4 regions of the Alteromonas sp. 38 genome follow, and region 1 is predicted to be linked to each of the others. Evidence: predicted binding sites of a transcription regulator. Region 1 holds the regulator's gene; each other region holds the start of a gene.
What was found. The regulator sigma-54, encoded in region 1, starts transcription at its own class of promoters, with help from an activator protein. The targets are predictions, from matches to a motif close to GTTGGCACGNNNNTNGNNT.
Positions count from the first base shown of each region.

Region 1 (5,096 bases):
ATTGCCCAAATGGCCCCATTTAAGAAGCCAATAGATATTTCTTTGCTTATTAACCATCGGGAGTTGCTGGCGTTTACGTGACCCAGTGCCATACCACGAATAACAAGCGTAAGGGTTTGGTTACCCGCTACGCCGCCCATACTTGGTACTATGGTGTTCAGTATGGCGAGTACGGCTAATTGGCTCAGTGTGGCCTCAAACAAGTCGCTTACCATGGCTGCCATTAGCGCGGTAACCAGGTTTACTGCCAACCATACAGAGCGTCGTTTGGTACTTTGAAGCACAGGGGCAAAAGTGTCTTCGTCATCATCTAAACCCGCCATACTCATCATAGAGTGCTCGGCATCTTCACGAATAATATCTACCACATCATCTATGGTGATACGCCCTACTAGGCGGTTTTTCTCGTCAACGACAGGGGCTGATAGCCAGTTATAGCGTTCGAATAAGCTCGCCACTTCATCATCTGGCATATGCACAGGAATCGCTTCAGATTCTTCATCCATGACATCTGATACTTTGGCTTCAGTCTCAGCGGTGAGTAATCGCGTTACCGGTACGATACCGACTAAATTATCAGTACGGTTTACTACATAAAAGGTATCGGTGTTTTTAGGTAATTCGCCTTTAAGGCGAATATAACGAAGTACTACATCAATGGTCACATCAGGGCGAAGGGTTATCGTGTCGGTGTTCATGATGAAGCCGGCTGTCTCTTCACCGTAAGACAATGCTTGCTCTGCACGAAGTCTGTCTTGTGCATCCATTGATTCTAGAATGTCTTGCAGCACTGGTTCTGGAAGGCTGCTAAGGGTAACCGCTAAGTCATCGGTATCCATTTCTTCTAACGCGTCTACGACGTTTGCAGGCAGCATTTTGGTGATGATACCGTTACGTACGTCGTCAGAGAGTTCTTCTAGAATATCACCGTGGAAATCACCATCAATAAGCTCCCACAGTTCATCTCGGGTGCGGCTTGGGCTAGATTCGAGAATATGTGCAACATCAGAAGGGGGTAATTCCAGCAGAAGCTTACGTACAGAAACAAATTGGCCGTTATTTAACGCGCCATTAAGTGCCCGAAGTTGGCTTTGTACGTATTTTGAGACCAGTGCTTCTGCCACTGCTTTCGCCTAAAAATGGAATTTTCTATAACGGTAGGATATCGCAATTGCCATGACGCTGTCATGACAAAAGCGCAGTAACGACAGACAATTACGGGCTATGTGGTGAAATTATAGGCGGCTTTATACCGAAAATCGTAACACAGGCGAGTGCAGCATTACTCGTCTTCGTTGAAACGGCCTTCAATTAACGTTTCAATGGCGTTTAATGCTGCTTCGGCATCATTACCTTCAACCACAACGTTCACCTGTTCACCTTGGTGGCTTTCCAGCATCATTAAGCCCAGCACACTGTTAGCATCGGCTTTCTTATCGCCTTTCACCAACACTATTTTTGCATCAAATTGATTGGCTAACTGAACCAACTGTGTGGCAGCGCGGGCGTGTAAGCCCAATTTATTGACTATGGTAAGTGTTTTTTCGATGGTCATTACTGATTTAACTCGCGGTGGCGAATTTGTACATCGGGATGCATTTCGCCAAAGGTTTTCGCTAACGATTGAGCAATAAATACTGAGCGGTGCTGACCGCCGGTACAACCAATCGCAATGGTGACATAACTACGGTTATTGCGTTCTAAGTGAGGTAACCATGTGGTTATCAAGTTCTGAATTTGCCAAATGAATTTGGTTACAACAGGCTGGGAACCTAAAAATACTTCTACGGGGGCATCTAAGCCAGTTAAGTGTTTTAAATCGGGCTCCCAATGTGGGTTGGGGAGAAAGCGGGCGTCAAATACATAGTCGGCGTCTTTGGGGATGCCGTGTTTAAAGCCAAACGATTCAAAGACCAATACTAGCCGAGAGCTTTTCTTACCTAGAATTCGCTCGCGAATAAGCTCTGCGAGTTGATGAATTGTGAGCTTATCCGTATCAATATACAAATCGGCGCGCTCAACAATAGGCGCAAGTAAGTCTGATTCGGCTTTTATCGATTCAGATAAAGATTTGTTGAGCTTAGCTAGCGGATGCAATCGGCGGGTTTCGCTGAAACGTTTCACCAACACATCGTCGCTGGCGTCAATATACACAATGGTCATAGACCAAGACGAGGGTAGGTAATCTAAAATCTCTACCAAGTCCGCTGGATTTTTTGGCAGATTCCTTACATCGATACTTACCGCGACTTGGTCATATTCATCAACCACGGTATGAGTAAGGGTAGGGAGAAGGTTAACCGGAATATTATCTACGCAATAGTAGCCTAAATCTTCAAGGGCACGTAGTGCAACTGATTTTCCCGAACCGGATCGACCACTGATAATAATCAGTTTCACCTGCATTTCTCCCTTTTAAAATATGGTGCTGTGCTTTATTAGCTTAAAGCCGTAATAATGTCGTCACTGGTGGAGGCCCGCCTAATGGCTTTCACCGTTTCTTTATCACTTAGTTTTCCCGCAACGGTAGCAAGTGTTTGTAAGTGACCTTCTGTTTTCTCTTCAGGCACTAACAGGGCAAAGAATATATCTACGGGCTGATCGTCAAGCGCATCAAAATCGATGGCAGGGTTGCTGGTTACAATAATGGCGATAACGTGTTCTAAGCCCGGTAATCGACCGTGAGGCAATGCAATACCATTGCCAATACCCGTACTTCCCATTCGTTCACGGGCGAGTAGGCTATTTAACACTGTGGCCTGATCGATGTCGGGATTATTTTTAGCAGCAATGTCGCTAATAATCTCTAGAATACGTTTTTTACTGTTACATTGAACCGCACACTCGGTGCGGTCCAAACTTACTATGGCTTGAATTTCCATACTAATATTTAGTGCTTTTTCAGCTTTTCCTTATGCTTGATAACTTGCCTGTCGAGCTTGTCGATCATGCTGTCTATCGCCGCATACATGTCGGTGTTATGTGATGAAGCAAACACTTCTGCTCCGCTGAGGTGCATGGTGGCTTCGGCTTTTTGATTAAGTTTTTCGACGTTCAGGATGACATGCACATTAGATATGTGATCAAAGTGACGCTCTAGTTTGCTGAACTTAGTATCGACATAGCTACGCAAAGAATCAGTAATTTCGACATGATGACCGGTAAGGTTGATTTGCATATTTCGTCTTCCTTAAATTATCAAGGCCTTTAAATAAGGCTTTTGCGTTGGTTTGACGGCGGAATCGATAATGATTCCCGGTATTTTGCTATTGTCCGCCGGGCAACTTTGATGCCTTGTTCGGCCAACAATTGAGCAATCTTGCTATCGCTTAATGGCTTGCTGGGCGTTTCCGCAGCCACAAGCTTTTTAATTAGTGCGCGAATAGCGGTAGATGAACACTCACCACCAGATTCCGTTGCTACGTGACTAGAGAAGAAATATTTCAACTCAAATATGCCACGTGGGGTATGCATATATTTTTGCGTGGTGACACGTGAGATGGTGGATTCATGCATATCTACCATTTCTGCGACATCATTTAGCACCATTGGTTTCATCATTTCTGGGCCGTGCTCGAAAAAGCCCATTTGTTGCTGCACAATACAGTTTGCTACTTTCATCAAGGTGTCGTTCCTTGATTCAAGGCTTTTTATAAACCATTTGGCTTCTTGCATATGTGAGCGAATAAATTGCGAATCGCTGCTGTTTTTAGAGCGTCTGCTCATAGCGGCATATTGCTGATTTACGCTTAACTTTGGCAAGCTATCGGGGTTAAGTTCTACCACCCAGCGGCCATTCTTCTTGTTTACCGAAACATCAGGAATAACGTATTCCGGTTCTTTGGTAATTAATGCACTACCTGGACGAGGATTCAACGTTTGCAGTAAGCGCATGGCTTCGCGAAGTTGATCTTCTTTCAAACGGCTCTTGCGCATTAACGTACGGTAGTCTTTGCTGCTAAGTAGGTCCGAGTACTCATTGATAAGTTGTCTTGCTTCTGCAAGCCATGGCGTATCGTCTGAGAACTGGCGAAGCTGTACAAGCAAACATTCTTGCGGTGTACGCGAACCTGAACCGATAGGGTCGAACATTTGAATACGTTTGAGTACACATTCAACTTCGTCCATTTCCACCAATTCTTCTACGTCGTCAGAATTCACTGATTCTAAAATCTGTTCGATGGGGACGTTCAGGTAACCAGATTCATCGATTGAGTCGATAATGGCGGTAGCAATGGCGCGGTCGGTATCCGAAAACGGGGTTAACCGCATTTGCCATAGCAAGTGGTCTTGAATATTGTCGGTGGTTTCACCCTGAAACAGTTGGTCGTCATCATTATTTGATGGACCAGGGGCGGGAGCAGAAGAGGCCGAGTAATACTCATCCCACGTACTGTCGATTGGCAGTTCATCGGGAAGGTCGTTCTTTTCAAGCGCGTCACCTGCTTCTAACGAATCGCTAGATGCAGTAGGAGCAGCTTCTACAGAAGGGTCGTCGCCGTCCATGTTGTTTTTCTCAACAGGATGGTCATCGCCGCCTTCTTCAACTTCCAAAAGTGGGTTTGAGTCTAGTGCTTCCTGAATCTCTTGTTGCAGGTCGAGCGTAGACAACTGCAGCAGCTTGATTGCCTGCTGCAACTGCGGTGTCATGGTAAGTTGTTGACTGAACTTTAGCTGTAAAGATGGTTTCATCTACGTCTTATTTTTAAACTCTTGTTGTGAATATACCCGTGCTTAAAACTGAAAATGACAATTCGGTTACAGTAACTATAGCCTGAATTGTTCTCCTAGGTATACATCCCTTACTTTCTGATTACTTAAAACTTGTTCTGCTGTCCCTTGCGCGATGAGTTCGCCTTGGCTCACAATATACGCTTTCTCACACACATCCAGTGTTTCTCTTACGTTGTGATCGGTGATGAGGATTCCAATTCCTCTGTCACGAAGATGTTGAATGATCTTCTTTATATCATTAACCGATATAGGATCAACACCAGCAAATGGCTCATCAAGCAAAATAAATTGCGGATCAGCGGCTAATGCTCGCGCGATTTCTACCCGGCGACGTTCACCACCGGATAAACTCATACCCGTAC
Region 1 covers NZ_LR733300.1:831,911-837,006, forward strand. The annotation lists gene mgtE (magnesium transporter) at 1-1,124, opposite strand, end outside; gene FLAVO9R_RS03540 (HPr family phosphocarrier protein) at 1,283-1,555, opposite strand; gene rapZ (RNase adapter RapZ) at 1,555-2,400, opposite strand; gene ptsN (PTS IIA-like nitrogen regulatory protein PtsN) at 2,439-2,882, opposite strand; gene hpf (ribosome hibernation promoting factor) at 2,891-3,178, opposite strand; gene FLAVO9R_RS03560 (RNA polymerase factor sigma-54) at 3,208-4,692, opposite strand; gene lptB (LPS export ABC transporter ATP-binding protein) at 4,768-5,096, opposite strand, start outside.

Region 2 (5,096 bases), 3.7 Mb from region 1:
TCGGCTTGAGCGAAAGCAAGCGAAGCAAGATGCAAACTACCAGAAAGCTTTAGCGAGATACAATCAGCTAAAAGATGACGAGTTAGCATTAGAAAAAACGCAACAAGCTATTATTGTAGAAACGGTAAACAGCCTTGGCTTAGCGTCTTTACCTTCAGGCGCCTCTGGTCAGTCGGGTGTGTTCAATGCTTCTATCGCTGCACTTATTAATGCGTATGGGCTAAGAGAAAAACAAGAAGCCCGCAAGTTAATCAGCCAGTTACTAAAGCATTTGTCGTAGAAAAAATAAGAAAACAGCATGAGCAAAATCGCGTTATCGCATGGAAAGATTATAAAAAGCAGCTTTCGGGTACCAAGTTGGGCAAAGAACCGTCATGTTCAAACTATATGGCCACGCTTCATTCAAAAACGCTTACCGCTAAAATACAGCATGGAACGCCTAACATTGCCAGATGACGATTTTGTCGACGTTGCATGGGGGCCAAAGCCCGCAGAGCCTTCGGGGATTATTGTGATGTTCCATGGCCTTGAAGGCAGCATTCGCTCACATTACGCCAACGATATGATGGCCAATTTATCCGTGAATGGCTGGCAAGTGGTGATGATGCACTATCGTGGCTGTAGCGGTGTTCCGAACCTAAAGCCAAGAGGCTACCATTCTGGCGAGACTGGCGATCCGAGCTTTTTTCTTGATTGGCTAAACCAAAAATTCCCCCAACTTCCTAAAGTTGCTGTAGGCTTTTCGCTTGGTGGCAACATGCTGTTAAAGCTACTTGGCGAGAACCCCGCGCAAAAATGGTTGAACGCGGCTATTGCTATATCGTCACCATTGAAGTTGTCGGAGTGTGCCAAATCAATTAACCACGGTTTCTCGCGGGTGTATCAGAAATACCTTTTATCGAGCATAAAAACCACGCTACAAAAGAAGATGTCGTTTATCGATTATCGTAAACTTATTCAGTTAACAGGCGATGATGTTGATGGCATTACCAGCTTTGCGCAATTTGACGAGAAAGTCACTGCACCCTTGCATGGTTTCGAAGACGCGAACGACTATTACGAGAAATGCAGTGCGTACCACTTCTTGAGCGCTATTCATTGCCCTACGCTTGTATTGCACAGTATTGACGACCCCTTTATGAACCATTTAGTGGTGCCTAAAGAAGAAGAGTTAGCACGCAATGTTACCCTTGAACTCAGTGAGCGTGGTGGCCATGTTGGCTTTATGCAAGGTTCGGTGTTTAGCCCTAAAGTGTGGCTGCATGAAAGGGTAAAAAGGTACGTTAGCGATGTACTGCCCATTAACCCCACCACGCCCTACGTGTAAGTTTCCTATCTTGTTTGCACGTTAGCTGGCTTTATCTCATGCTTAATCGTTAGCGTGAGCTCACTTTTTTCTGGAGGCAGAGATGATAATTCCAATCGACGCGGTTGATACCGAAACCCTACACAGTTTAGTGGAAGCATTTGTGCTGCGAGAAGGCACAGAATACGGCGCTGAAGACGTCACTATGGAAACCAAAGTGACACAAGTATTAGATGCGCTTAAAAGTGGTGAGGCCGTGCTAGTGTATTCAGAGCTTCACGAGAGCGTGGATATCAGACCAAAAGGCGATGTGACATCCCAAAGTGAGTCTGCTGAAGAAGAGTAGGTATACGTGCAGCTTAAAACAGAGCTTATACGTAAATTGAAGAATAAAAAAAGCCGGGCGAGTGACCCGGCTACCTTTCATCAGGAGAGCATCCCAAAACGAGAAAGGTTTAGAAACTGTAGCGTGCAGTTACCTGCATGATGTCTAAGTCATCCATAAGCTTGTAGTTGGCACCCACGGCCCATTGAGGGGTGATATAATAGTTCGCGCCTACTTTGAACGTGGCATCGCCATCTTCAACGTCGTAGTAGCCTACTTCACCTAGAAGCTCAACTTGCTCAGTCACCATAGAACGAACACCAGCATTCACACTGTAGCCCGTCTCATCATCGAAATCGCCATCGATGCGCTCAAAGTTGGCGCCGAAATATGCATCGGTAGTGGCGTTAAGTGGCATTCTGTAACCAGCACCTAGGGTTAGCATATCGAAATCGAAGCTGCCTTCTTCAAAGTTGCTGTATTCACCGTTTAAGTAAATGTTGCTGTTTAATAGATATTTGCTGCTTAGTACGAAACCATCGGGTTCGAACGATTCGTTATCGTCAAAATCCATCTTGCTATAGCCACCTTCTACATAACGCCAGTCTGGAGACTCAGCTAACGTTGCAAAAGAAGCAACAGAGGCTGCGGTAGTGGTAAGTGCTGTCAGTAAAGTGATTGCTTTACGCATTGAAAAAACTCCTATTTATCGCAGAAAGAAAAAATACCTGCGTTTCAAATTTTGCGAACCTGTGCATCGTAATATGCAAACAAATATCGCGAATTCCATTGTTAAATCTGAAGTTTGTTTTGCAAAGGGTTTGCCAATTACGTTATGGGTTGATGGTTTAACAGACGATTTTTCTATAACTAACAGAAAGATAGTGGTTTTTAGCTGCGAGTGCATTCTCTTACCGAAACAGGTTTATCAAACAGCGTTGATTATCTGAACAACAAAATCCGCTAAATGTGTATCTAAAAAACAACACTATATCCTTTCGTCTAATGGCTGGTACGTTTTTACACAGTGGAAGATGGCCCTCCAATTCAAAAATAACTTTTGTAAATGTTTGAAAATAAGGCGATTGATGGTTTTTCAACCCCTTTTCAATAAGTTGGATCATTCTTTGCAATTGCTCTTATGAGTTCAAGCGCGGTTAATTCGCTACCCAGTTCTTCTTCCTTTTATGGGGCAGCGAGGTTCCTATCAAAATAAGCACCTTTGGGCATTCATCTATGGAGTTAGCAGGTGACTTTTTTGAACGCGTTCTGGCATAGCCCTAATTCATGGAGATAACGACATGCAGCAAGAGTATAAACAAGACCGCTTTGATGGCGTGACGAGTGTCAGTAAAGTAACCAAGCGAGGCCTCATGTCACTTTACTCTCGCGTTGCGGTTGTGATGGCCTGTGTGTTGTCATTATTAGTCGCACCAGTGATTAATGCTGAAGAGGTGAGTAATAGCAACGAACCTCGTGATGCATCCCCTATTCTTCAATCTGTTATCGATGCCGCAAAAGCGTCTGCTGAGCAAGGTTATGAGCAAAACGATCATGGTCTCGATGAAGGGTTAAAATCAATTGATTATCAAACTTATCGCGCTATTCGCTTTAATCCTGAGAAAAGCTTATGGGACGGCAAAAACGACTACGAAGTACAGTTTTTTCACCCCGGCTTTCTCTATCAATTGCCTGTGACAGTTCACACGATTGATGAATTCAATAGCGCTCAGCGCATTCCCTTCACTAGCGACATGTTTCGCTATGACGACAAAGCAGCGCCGTTAGCAGGGCTGACTAACGATAAAACGGGGTTTGCAGGCTTTCGCGTTCATTACCCATTGAAAAATGAAGTATACAAAGATGAGTTTGCCGTATTTTTAGGGGCGTCTTATTTTCGTTTAGTGGGTAAGAATCAAGTGTATGGTATTTCTGCTCGCGGGCTTGCCATTGATACTGCCCTCACGAAAGGGGAAGAATTTCCTCACTTTACTGAATTTTGGCTTATTGAGCCTAAAGAAGGCCAGCCTATTACGATTTACGCACGACTGGAAAGTCCGTCAGTGGCTGGAGCGTACAAGTTTGTTATTGAGCCCGGCATTGATACAAAGGTTGATGTGCAAAGCTGGTTGTTTGCCCGCGAAGATGTAGAAAAACTAGGTGTCGCCCCTTTTACCAGTATGTTTCTTTATGGCGAAAACAGTGAAAAGCGTCCAGATGACTACCGTCCTGAAGTACATGACAGCGATGGCGTGTTAATGGTGACGCATGCCGATGAAGAGATTTGGCGTCCGCTGACTAACCCGGCAAGGCTACAAATTACCTCGTTGAGTGACAGTGCACCGAAAGGCTTTGGCATGTTGCAGCGCGATGGTGAGTGGGGAAGCTACTTGGATGCTGAAGCAAACTATCATATTCGCCCAGGTCTTTGGGTAACCCCTACTGAGGGGTTCGAGAAAGGCCGGTTAGAGGTGGTAGAAATACCGACTAACTCAGAAACGCACGACAATATTGTAGCCTACTGGGTGCCTGAAGCACCGTTACGTAGTGGTGAATCTCGCTATTTTGCGTACACCTTAAAAACGGTAGAGCGAAACGCATTTGTTAGCGAGTTGGCCACTGTTATTCGCACACGCCAAGGCAAACCGTCGTTACCTGGTGAGAAAGTAAAAGATGAAGCGAAGCAGACTCAGCGCCGCTTTATTGTTGACTTCGCTTCACCTGATATGGATTCGACCGAAATGTCAGCTAATGAAAACACGGCTACAAGCGTTAACCCAGACGCTACCAAGCTTATTGTGCAAGGTAGCAATGGTGCAATTTCTCAGCAGCGCCTTTACCCCGCTAATGAAGGGAAAGAGTGGCGTGCTACTTTTCTTCTTAAGCCTAAAGACAAAAGCACGGTAGATATGCGTGCTTATATCGAGCTAGATGGCAAACGTATCAGTGAGGTTTGGAATTATGTCTATCAACCCAAGTAATGCTTCCATTTCCCCAACATCCTCAACAAAGCGTTATCGATTCATCACGACAGGAGAGCACATGCGCTTATTTATAATGGCAATGTTAGTGCTTCCGAGTACGGCTTTGGCCGGTTGGAGCCTTTATGAAATTTTTCTTCCAAATGGGTTAACAAAGCTTGAAATAGCTCAGCTTGGTTTAGGTCTAATATTGTTCGCTTGGCTCTGTATGGCATTTTGGACCGGTATTATCGGGTTTGTACTCCAACTCTTTAATATTGACCCTTTAAGCTTGCGTAAAAAGCAAAGTAAGCCTGATGAAGCCACTCAATTAACCGGGCGTCATGCGGTGGTAATGCCAGTATATAATGAAGATACACGCCGAATTATGGTGGGCTTTGAAGCGTGTGTCCGCGAATTAATGAATACGCCACACGCTGATCATTTCGACTTCTACATGTTAAGTGACACCCGCGATCAAACCAAGGCGGATGCCGAGCTTCGC
Region 2 covers NZ_LR733300.1:4,550,643-4,555,738, reverse strand. The annotation lists gene FLAVO9R_RS19660 (TIGR02444 family protein) at 1-280, shown strand, start outside; gene FLAVO9R_RS19655 (hydrolase) at 299-1,327, shown strand; gene FLAVO9R_RS19650 (YheU family protein) at 1,410-1,652, shown strand; gene FLAVO9R_RS19645 (outer membrane beta-barrel protein) at 1,762-2,322, opposite strand; gene FLAVO9R_RS19640 (glucan biosynthesis protein) at 2,933-4,612, shown strand; gene mdoH (glucans biosynthesis glucosyltransferase MdoH) at 4,593-5,096, shown strand, end outside.
Region 2: the regulator sigma-54 is predicted to act here: its motif matches at 2,746-2,764, upstream of FLAVO9R_RS19640 (glucan biosynthesis protein).

Region 3 (5,096 bases), 300 kb from region 1:
GCGTACAAAACATGACGATCACTGTTGAAAATCAATACGGTGAAGTGATTAAGACCATTGATGCTGGCACACAAGCCGCTGGCAACATTCAATTTGAATGGGATGGCAAGGATACCCAAGGCAACGATATGCCAGCGGGCGACTACGTAATCAGTGCTACAGGCGAAATAAATGGTGAAGGCGTTCAATTGAATACAGCCATTAATCGTCATGTAGGAAGTGTTAGTTTGGCCGGCAGCGGTCAGGGCGTCATTTTAAATTTAGATGGCGAAGTCAGCATTAGTCTTGACGACGTTATTCAAATCGGCAGTTAGCAGGAGAAAGAAGCATGTCTTTTAATATTGCACTAAGTGGCGTAGCTGCCGCACAAAAAGATTTAGATGTAACCGCGAATAACATCGCAAACGTGAATACTGTTGGCTTTAAAGAGTCTCGCGCTGAATTCGGCGACGTGTACGCCACATCACTTTTGGCTGGCAGTAAGACCAAAGTGGGCGACGGTGTTTTGACACAAGATGTAGCCCAGCAGTTTTCTCAAGGTAGCTTACAGTTCACCAATACAGCACTTGATTTAGCGATCACTGGGAACGGCTTTTTTGCCACCGTTCCTGATGAAACCTCACGAGATTTCTCGTTTACCCGAGCTGGCCAGTTTAAGTTAGATGATGACAATTACGTGGTTAACAGTAACGGCGACTTACTTTTAGGTTTTCCCGTTAACTCAGACTCTACCAGTTCGTCAGTTGCATTGAGTACCACTGAGCCAGTACAAATTCCAGATTCGTCAGGGTCTCCAGCTCAAACCTCAGAAGTTGATATTCGTATGAACTTACCTGCGGGTGATCAGGGCTTAGACCCTGCTGCATTCGACCCGGAAGATCCACTTACCTATAACGCGGCAACCTCGGTAACGGTTTATGACTCACTAGGCGACAGCCACGTGATGACCTATTACTTCGTTAAAGATGTGGCGGCAGACAACGAATGGTATGTGGCTACAGCGGTTGACGATCAACTTACTGATTTAGTGAATTCTACCGGTACAGATTCCGATCCTACAACAGCGGTAAACTCATTGGGTACTAACACAGGTAACGGCGTTACAGCCGCTAAACTCGTGTTTTCTCAAGGTGGTGACTTTATTGGTATTGAATCGCCAGATGGCATTCAAACTACCGATTATAAGTTAACTACTGAAGCGCTTGGTTCAGCCTTATCAAATGGTGCAGATGCAACGCAGCAAATTGGCATTGATTTTAACCTAGAGCCTAGCGGAGCCACTACTGTTGAGCCTACGCAATACGCATCAGCATTCGAAGTTACGTCATTAGAGCAAGATGGTTTGCCTGTTGGTCGTTTGACCGGTATCGATATTGGCCCAGATGGCTTGGTTCGAGCGACTTTCTCAAATGGTACTTCTGAGCCAATTGTGCGAGTGGCCCTAGTGAGGTTTGCCAATGAGCAAGGCTTAACACAGCAAAGCAGCACGGAATGGAAAGAAAGCATTCTATCTGGTGAAGCATTAGCGGGTGAAGCGACTACGGGTACTTTTGGTGAAATTAACTCATCAGCCCTAGAGCAAGCTAACGTTAACCTTACCACTGAACTAATCGATATGATTATTGCACAGCGGAACTTCCAGGCGAACTCTCGAGCGCTTGAAGTGAACAACTCACTGAACCAGACTATCCTGAACATCCGATAAGCAGTGATGTTTAAGTAAAAAAACCGCAACATAGTTGCGGTTTTTTTGTATCCACTTCGATTTGTGCATGTTGGCACTGGGATTGCAAAACCTGTATATGGTTTAACCAGAGTCAAAAGTCAGTCATGGACAAACTTCTCTACATTGCTGCCAGTGGTGCATCTCAAGACCTTTTAGGTACGGGGTTACGTGCCAATAACTTGGCTAACGCGCAAACAACTGGGTTTAGAGCTCAGTTAGAACAGGCAAGGTCAATGCCTGCCTACGGCGAAGGTTTGCCGTCTCGCGTTTTTTCAATGACCGAAAGTCCGTCAAACAACTATGAGTCGGGCCCTATGATTCAAACGGGTCGTGATTTAGACGTTGCTATACAAGGCGATGGCTGGTTTGCCGTTCAAGACGATAATGGGCAAGAAGCTTATTCTCGTGACGGTAACTTCAAGTTAGGTGACGACGGTATTTTGACAGATGTGCACAATCGCCCCGTTTTAGGTGATAACGGTCCAATCTTTCTTCCTGTGCCCCTAGATAATCTAGATATTGGTATGGACGGTACGTTGTCAATGAGACAGCTTGGCGCGCCAGAAAATGTGATTGAAGATGTTGGCCGGCTGAAATTGGTTAAGCCGAACTATGCCGATATGGAACGAGGCACTGATGGTTTATTTAGAATGGAAGACGGCACGGTAGCTCCAGCAAACGCTGGTGTGAAAGTGATGTCTGGCATGTTGGAAGGCTCGAATGTTAATGCCGTTGACGAAATGGTCAATATGATAAGCCTTCAGCGCCACTATGAGCTTCAAGTGAAGATGATGAAGCAAGCTGATGAGCTAGATACTCGCGGCAACCAATTACTGCGCATTCTCTAGAATAGTTAACAATTTCGTTATACGAACTTTAAAGGTTAGGAGGTCGCCATGCACCCAGCATTGTGGATAAGTAAAACAGGTCTTGATGCCGCACAAACAGATGTGGCGGTGGTATCGAACAACCTGGCTAACGCATCAACGGTAGGTTTTAAAAAAGACAGAGCAATTTTTGAAGACTTGCTTTATCAGAATATAAACCAACCTGGTGGCCGCTCATCAGCTGATACCGAATTACCTTCTGGCCTTATGTTAGGTTCTGGTTCAAAGGTAGTATCAACACAAAAAGCACATACCCAAGGCAACTTGCTAACCACAGATAATGCGTTAGATATGTCTATTCAGGGGCGAGGCTACTTTGAGATTTTGCAGCCTGACGGCACCATTGCCTACTCAAGAAATGGTCAGTTTTCAATGAACGACCAAGGTCAGATAGTGACTTCTGGCGCGGGTTTTTTACTCCAACCTGAAGTGGCTATTCCGGAAGATGCGCAGCAAATCACGATTTCACAAGACGGTGAAATTAGCGTGTCAATTCGTGGTCAAGCAGAGCCGCAAGTGCTTGGGCAAATGAACTTATCAGACTTCATTAACCCTACGGGTCTACAACCTATTGGGCAGAACCTATACGTTGAAACCGCATCAAGTGGCGCGCCCATTCAAGGTGTACCAGGCCTTCAAGGTATAGGCACGATTGCACAAGGTACGTTAGAAACCTCTAACGTGAATGTGACCGAAGAGCTGGTTAATTTGATTGAAAGTCAACGTTTGTACGAGATGAACTCGAAAGTGATTTCATCTGTGGATCAGATGCTTGGACAAGTCATTCAGCAACTTTAGTGAGTAATGTTATGCGAATTATCGGACTCTTCCTTTCAGTGGCAATATTGGCAGGTTGTGCAAGCACTAACCAGCCACCGGTTCAAGCAAACGACCCGTCGTTTGCTCCAGTGGTACCTGATTATCCTCGTGAGAAGATTGTAGAAGATGGTTCGCTGTTCCGCTCTTACATGGCCAATAGCTTGTATTCAGATATGACGGCTAGACGGGTTGGCGACATTATTACTATCACGTTAAGTGAAAATACTAACGCGAGTAAATCTGCTGGCACGTCGACATCAAAAGATACCACGGTAGATTTAGACACGATCACTGGATTAGGTGGCCAGGCGTTAAATATTGGCGGGCAATCGGTTCAGCTTGGCGTAAGTTCGTCAAACGACTTTGCAGGGGATGCAGCGACAAACCAAAGTAACAGTTTATCGGGAAATATCTCTGTCACCGTAGTTGAAGTGCTACCCAATGACAATTTGGTCATTCGCGGTGAAAAGTGGCTTACCTTAAATCATGGCGACGAATACATCCGTTTGACGGGCATCATTCGCTTATCTGATATTAGCCCCGAAAATGAAGTGCTATCGACAAAAATAGCGAATGCCAGAATTCAATACAGCGGAACGGGCTCTTTTGCCAGTGCGCAAGAGAAAGGCTGGCTTACGAAGTTTTTCACATCATCATGGTGGCCGCTTTAAGCGGGGCTAGGAGAATCATTATGCGTTTGTTTTCAGTAGTTATTATCGCATTTACATTGGTATTGTCAGGCAATACCAATGCACAACGCATTAAAGACTTAGCAAGTATCCAAGGGGTGAGAAGCAACCAATTAGTAGGCTATGGCCTAGTGGTAGGCTTACCCGGCACCGGTGAGCAAAGCCCTTTCACTGAGCAAAGCTTTCGTACCATGCTAAGTAACTTCGGCATAAGTTTAGATTCCAACACCAAACCTAAAATTAAGAATGTTGCAGCCGTGGCTGTACACGCAGAACTGCCGGCTTTTACTAAACCAGGACAAACCATTGATATTACTGTGTCGTCAGTAGGCGAAGCGAGTAGCTTGCAAGGCGGTACGCTGTTACAGACATTTCTTCGCGGTGTAGATGGCAAAGTGTATGCAGTTGCGCAAGGTAGTTTGGTAGTAAGTGGCTTTGGCGCACAAGGCGGCGATGGTTCGCGAATTGTGGTGAATACGCCGACCGTAGGCCGTATTCCTAACGGCGCTATGGTAGAGCAAACCGTCCCTAGCGGTTTTGCCAATGGCGACTCATTAACATTGAACTTGCATTACCCTGACTTTTCAACAGCAAAAGCCTTAGCTGATGTGATTAACGAGCGATTGGGTGCACAGCCAGAAAAAGGTTATTCCATCGCTACGCCCATTGATGCCGCGTCGGTACGTGTATCGGCACCAAGAGATGTTGGTCAGCGAGTGGGCTTTTTGGCCACACTGGAAAATTTCGAATTTACACCAGCTGATGCCCCTGCGCGGGTTGTCATCAATAGCCGCACAGGCACCATTGTGATTGGTCGAGACGTGCGATTACTACCTGCCGCTATAACCCATGGCGGGTTAACTGTGACGATTTCAGAAAACCAACAAGTTACTCAACCCAATGCGTTTGCGGACGGCGAAACGGTAGTTACCACACAGTCGATTGTTGATGTGGATTTATCTGATAGCCGCATGT
Region 3 covers NZ_LR733300.1:1,130,988-1,136,083, forward strand. The annotation lists gene flgD (flagellar hook assembly protein FlgD) at 1-314, shown strand, start outside; gene flgE (flagellar hook protein FlgE) at 329-1,705, shown strand; gene FLAVO9R_RS04815 (flagellar basal body rod protein FlgF) at 1,831-2,574, shown strand; gene flgG (flagellar basal-body rod protein FlgG) at 2,623-3,411, shown strand; gene flgH (flagellar basal body L-ring protein FlgH) at 3,423-4,103, shown strand; gene FLAVO9R_RS04830 (flagellar basal body P-ring protein FlgI) at 4,124-5,096, shown strand, end outside.
Region 3: the regulator sigma-54 is predicted to act here: its motif matches at 1,775-1,793, upstream of FLAVO9R_RS04815 (flagellar basal body rod protein FlgF).

Region 4 (5,096 bases), 290 kb from region 1:
GACCACAACACCAGATACGCCTGCAGCGTCGCTAGACATGTGCCCTACGTTGCCCTGTACCAACACGTTCTGACCTATCAAGCTTGATGCTTGTAATGCCTGGTTAGATGTCATCGAGGCGGCGAATGACTCGAATTTATCATTCAACTGAGAAATACCATCAGCCATAGTGAATGATGTCATTTGCGCTACCATCTGGTCGTTATCTACGGGTTTAGTAGGATCCTGATTCGCTAATTGCTCGGTTAACATGGCAAAAAAGTCTTCTTGCGAAAGCTGTTGCTCTGTTCCATCGACAACCGGAACCGTCTCTTCTTGCCAGTAGAGTTCGTTGTTCAGGCCAGTGGTGTTGTTAATTGTGGTCACAGTATTTTCCTCACATTACCTACGCGGCAACTTATTGCCCTTGCCCTAGCTGCAATACCCGACGAAATATCTTTTTCGTGGTATCTGCAACCTGAACGTTGGTTTCATAGGCTTTTGATGCCGACATCATATTTGCCATTTCTTCCACGATGTTGACGTTAGGCTTATAGATATAACCTTCTTCGTCAGCCATTGGGTTATGCGGAGCATACTCAACTTGCAATGGTGCATCGCTTTCTACAATTCCCTTAACTTCAACACCCACGCCTTTGGATTGATCGCCCATAGCACGCTGTAACTCTGCGGCAAACACAGGGTGTCTTGCACGGTACGTTTCGTTATAACTACTGCTTACCGAATTCGCGTTGGCAATATTACTTGCGGTTGTGTTTAAACGAACATTCTCAGCTTCCATACCGGTACTGGAAATTGACATCACATTAAATAAGCTCATGATTACTGGCCTCCAGAACTAAGGGCTTTTTTCATACCTTTGACTTTACTGTTAATAAACTCAAGTGTGGCTTGATAGCGTAAACCGTTATCTAAAAAGCGGTTACGTTCTGCCTGTACTTCCACCGTATTACCGTCGCCGGTATCCGGTTGCGTGGGTATGCGGTATTGCATTTCAAAATTTGATGCTACCGACGATACATCGCCACCTATGTGTTTATCGTGCGTTCTTACTAAGCTTCCACCACCCAATTTGTGCTGCCCTTCTTGGGCGCTCATGGCTGACTCCATCGCTTTATTAAAGTCGATGTCTTTAGCTTTATAACCAGGGGTATTGGCGTTCGCTAGGTTTCCAGAGATGACTTCCATTCTGTCGGTGCGTATTGCTAACGCCGACTGATGAAACCCGACTAACTTGTCGAGATTAATGGCCATATTGAAAACTCCTAGCTGAGAAATTCCGTAAATACGTCATGAGTAAACAATGACGAATTATCTGTTATAGGATTTTACTAGCAAGGCAGATGCCAACCTGAAGATTGGCACTGTATAAAAACATAAAAAAACGAGGGGGGAATTGAAAATAATTAAATAAATTCAGCAATTTAAGTAGTTATTTTTTTTGATAATACAAACCAGGATTACATTTAATCATGGCGTAAGTATCACTTGCCGCACTGATAGATTCAGACGCGCCAAGGAAAAGGACACCGGCAGGTTGCAGCTGTCCGGCAATTTGTTGCAGTATCTTTTGTTTTACATCTGCCGAAAAATAAATCAGCACATTGCGGCAAAAAACGATGTCGAAGCGGCCAAGTGCTGCATAGGAGGTTAACAAATTCAAACTTCTGAATGATACCATGTTGCGCACTTCTGGCTTTACCTGCATCTGGCCACTTTCGTGGGATTGGAAGAACATAGCCCTACGTTGTGGCGATAACCCTCTAGCAAGCGAAAGTTCATCGTATAGCCCTTGGCTACACTTGTTTAGCATTTCAGAAGAAAGATCGGTGGCTATAATTTCAACCCCTTGCCTAAGCAATCCAGGTCGCTGTTTTTGAAACTCTAATATCGACATAGCAATAGAGTATGGCTCTTGTCCGGACGAACAAGCTGCACTCCAAATTCTAAGTTTCTGGTTTTTCGTTGCCAGTTGAGGAAGTAAATCGCGTTGTAGCAACTCAAACGGGTAGGTATCTCTAAACCACAATGTTTCGTTCGTGGTCATTGCATCAATGACGCTTTGTAAAAGGCTACGATCGTAACCTTTTACAACCACATCAATCAGCGCATCAGTATTGTCATAGTCATGTTTATATAACAAAGACGCAAGCCTGCTTCTTACCAGATATTGCTTGTTTTCCCCGAGTACTATTCCACATTGTTTCTCGAGGAAGTGCCGAAACTTTTCATAGCTTGTCGGCGACACATTTTTATTATCCAACCCCTACCGCTCCGTTATTCACAATCCGTCATTAACCACTTCTGAACTGCTGTTGCTAGTTCATCGGGGTGAAATTTCGCAATAAAGTCATCCGCTCCCACTTTCTGAACCATCGCTTGGTTGAATACACCGCTTAAAGAAGTATGAAGTACAACATGAAGCTTTTGAAGTTCAGGTGTATTCTTAATTTCAGCTGTAAGGGTGTAACCGTCCATCTCCGGCATTTCTATGTCGGACACTAATACCCCAATTCGCTTGGTGATATCACCATATTCTTCCGCGATTTCCTTCAAGCGGTTTAACGCTTCCAAACCGTTTTTTGCCAGCTCAATTTCTAGCCCGAGCGAGGTTAGCGCTTTTTTAACTTGGTTTCTTGCCACCGCTGAATCATCAGCAATGAAGATAATTTTGTCTTCTTTACCTTCCGTAGTAAGCCCTTCAGCAACATCGGCGCTTACTTCAGCATTTAGTGGTGAAATTTCGTTAAGGATTTTTTCAACGTCGAGAATTTCAATTAACTCGTTTTCAACTTCAGTAACAGCGGTTAAGTAACTTGCTCGGCCTGTCCCCTGTGGAGGCGGCATAATGGCATCCCAGTTAGTGTTAATAATGCGCTCAACAGCGCCCACTAAAAAACCTTGAACAGAACGATTGTATTCAGCAATAACGATAAAAGCGTTTGATAAATCTTCAATACGCTTGCCGCCCGTCGCCATGCTTAAATCGATGACAGAAATAGTTTGCCCACGAATATGTGCTATTCCGCGAACTAGCGAGTTCAACTTCGGCATTGAAGTCAGTGGTGGACACTGGAGCACTTCACGTACTTTAAAGACGTTTATACCAAAGCGTTGACGACCATTAAGCCTGAACAACAATAACTCAAGACGGTTTTGACCAACTAATTGGGTTCGTTGGTTAACCGAGTCTAAAATTCCCGACATATCTCACCTCTTTTTAATACTGGGCATGATCATTGCCTTCACTAAAGAGAATAGACAATATCACTAAATGTATGCAGGTCAAACGACAGAAAAATGACGGTTTCGCTGCATGTACAACTTAATCACGGACGTACGCAAGTTATTGTCTCAACCTAATTTGTCTTATAAGCATAGACAATAACTCAGTAAGTGAACACGAAAAGTGACTATGAAAAATTTAAAAAATGTAAAATCTTGGCTTACAGGAATTCGTCTGCCACTTTTCACTACTATGGCGGCAGTTATTTTAGCGCCTTACAGTTACGCTGAAACGATGCACGATGTGGTGAATAAGGGCGCAGAAGAATACTTGCTGTCGACCCTTAGTATACACGATGAAAACACCGATATTGCGGTAAGCATTGCTGAAGTAGACGAAAGAATTAATATTCCTCAGTGTCCGACGGGATTTCAATTCCACGCATCTGATGAATCTTTGGGCCAATCTTATATTTCTGTGCGGGTAAGTTGCACAAATAATGACTGGTACTTGTTTACCAGCGCCCAAGTGACAAGAACGAAAGAAATTGTGGTTACTTCTGGCGCGGTTAGCCCTGGCACTGTGCTTTCTGCATCTAATCTGACGTTGGCATCCGTAGATATAAAGCGTCTTCGATACAGTGCATTTACCGATGTAGATGCATTGATTGGCGCTCGAATGAAACGTCGAATTGTTGATGGCCAAGCTGTGCAATCAAATATGCTATGCTTTGTGTGCAAGGGCGATAGAATTACCATTCGTGCATCATTGGGTGGGATGGCGGTTAAAACATCTGGAATAGCACAACAAGATGGTGTTATTGGCGATACCATAAAGGTGCTCAATGCCAGTAGCCAAAAGCCCGTGATAGCGGAAGTCGCCAGCGCTCAAGAAGTCGTGGTACACTTGTAGTTCAGCGTGCTAAAAAACTACGTTTTCGTTGTATAAAAACCTAAAGAAAAGAAGGTTTGTGCCGATAACTTGTACAGAGGCGAAAAGGTAGTGGAGAAATATTATGGCAATTAACAATGTAAACAATGGGTTACCCAAAACACCCGTTGATAATACAAAAATTTCGCAACAGAATCAGGCACAGCAGTCGCAACAGCAACAAGCGACGTCTAACAATGCATCTGTTGCTCAAGCACCACGACAAGATTCAGTATCCTTGACTCAGTCTGCACAGCAGTTGAATCAAGTTCAGAAGAAAGGTTCTGAAGCGCCTGTAAATCAGGAAAAAGTCGATCGTCTTAAAAAAGCGATATCAAGTGGTGAATACAAAGTTAACCCTGAAGTGTTAGCGAATAAAATCGCTAAGCTTGAGGGTGAGATTTTTGGCCAAAAATAATTAGGTTTCTATGACTAGTCATCTTTATTCAGCGTTATCACAACAGGTCACTAACTTAGAGGGCCTGTGCTTGATGCTGGAAAAAGAATTACATTTAATTAGCTCACGAGATGCAGAAACCTTGATGAGTCTTTTAGAAGATAAGTCTAAATTACTAGAGTCTATTCAATCTACGGACCAAAAAGTCGAGGCGTTATATCGCCAAACTACAGACGAAACGATTAGTGCAGATGAACAAGGGTTAATGGATAATGCGAAAAGTCTGTTAGAAGACTGTAAGTATAAAACCCAAATCAATCAGAAAGCCGTAGAGCAAGGACAGCTTCGCCTCACACACTTACGGAATCTGATGTTAGAAGTTCGCGCTAAAGAGTCGTTAACCTACGATAAGAAAGGTAAGCCAAATGCAGGCCGTTTAGGTTCAGGTATTAGCGCCTAAGTAATGCACTCGTTACCGAAAGCCCCAATAAAAGCACAAAAAAGCGCGTTTAATACGCGCTTTTTTGTGGGTGCTATTTAGCC
Region 4 covers NZ_LR733300.1:1,125,882-1,130,977, reverse strand. The annotation lists gene flgD (flagellar hook assembly protein FlgD) at 1-366, opposite strand, end outside; gene flgC (flagellar basal body rod protein FlgC) at 398-820, opposite strand; gene flgB (flagellar basal body rod protein FlgB) at 823-1,254, opposite strand; gene FLAVO9R_RS04790 (CheR family methyltransferase) at 1,433-2,263, opposite strand; gene FLAVO9R_RS04785 (chemotaxis protein CheV) at 2,278-3,207, opposite strand; gene flgA (flagellar basal body P-ring formation chaperone FlgA) at 3,416-4,138, shown strand; gene flgM (flagellar biosynthesis anti-sigma factor FlgM) at 4,242-4,574, shown strand; gene flgN (flagellar export chaperone FlgN) at 4,585-5,013, shown strand.
Region 4: the regulator sigma-54 is predicted to act here: its motif matches at 1,333-1,351, upstream of flgB (flagellar basal body rod protein FlgB).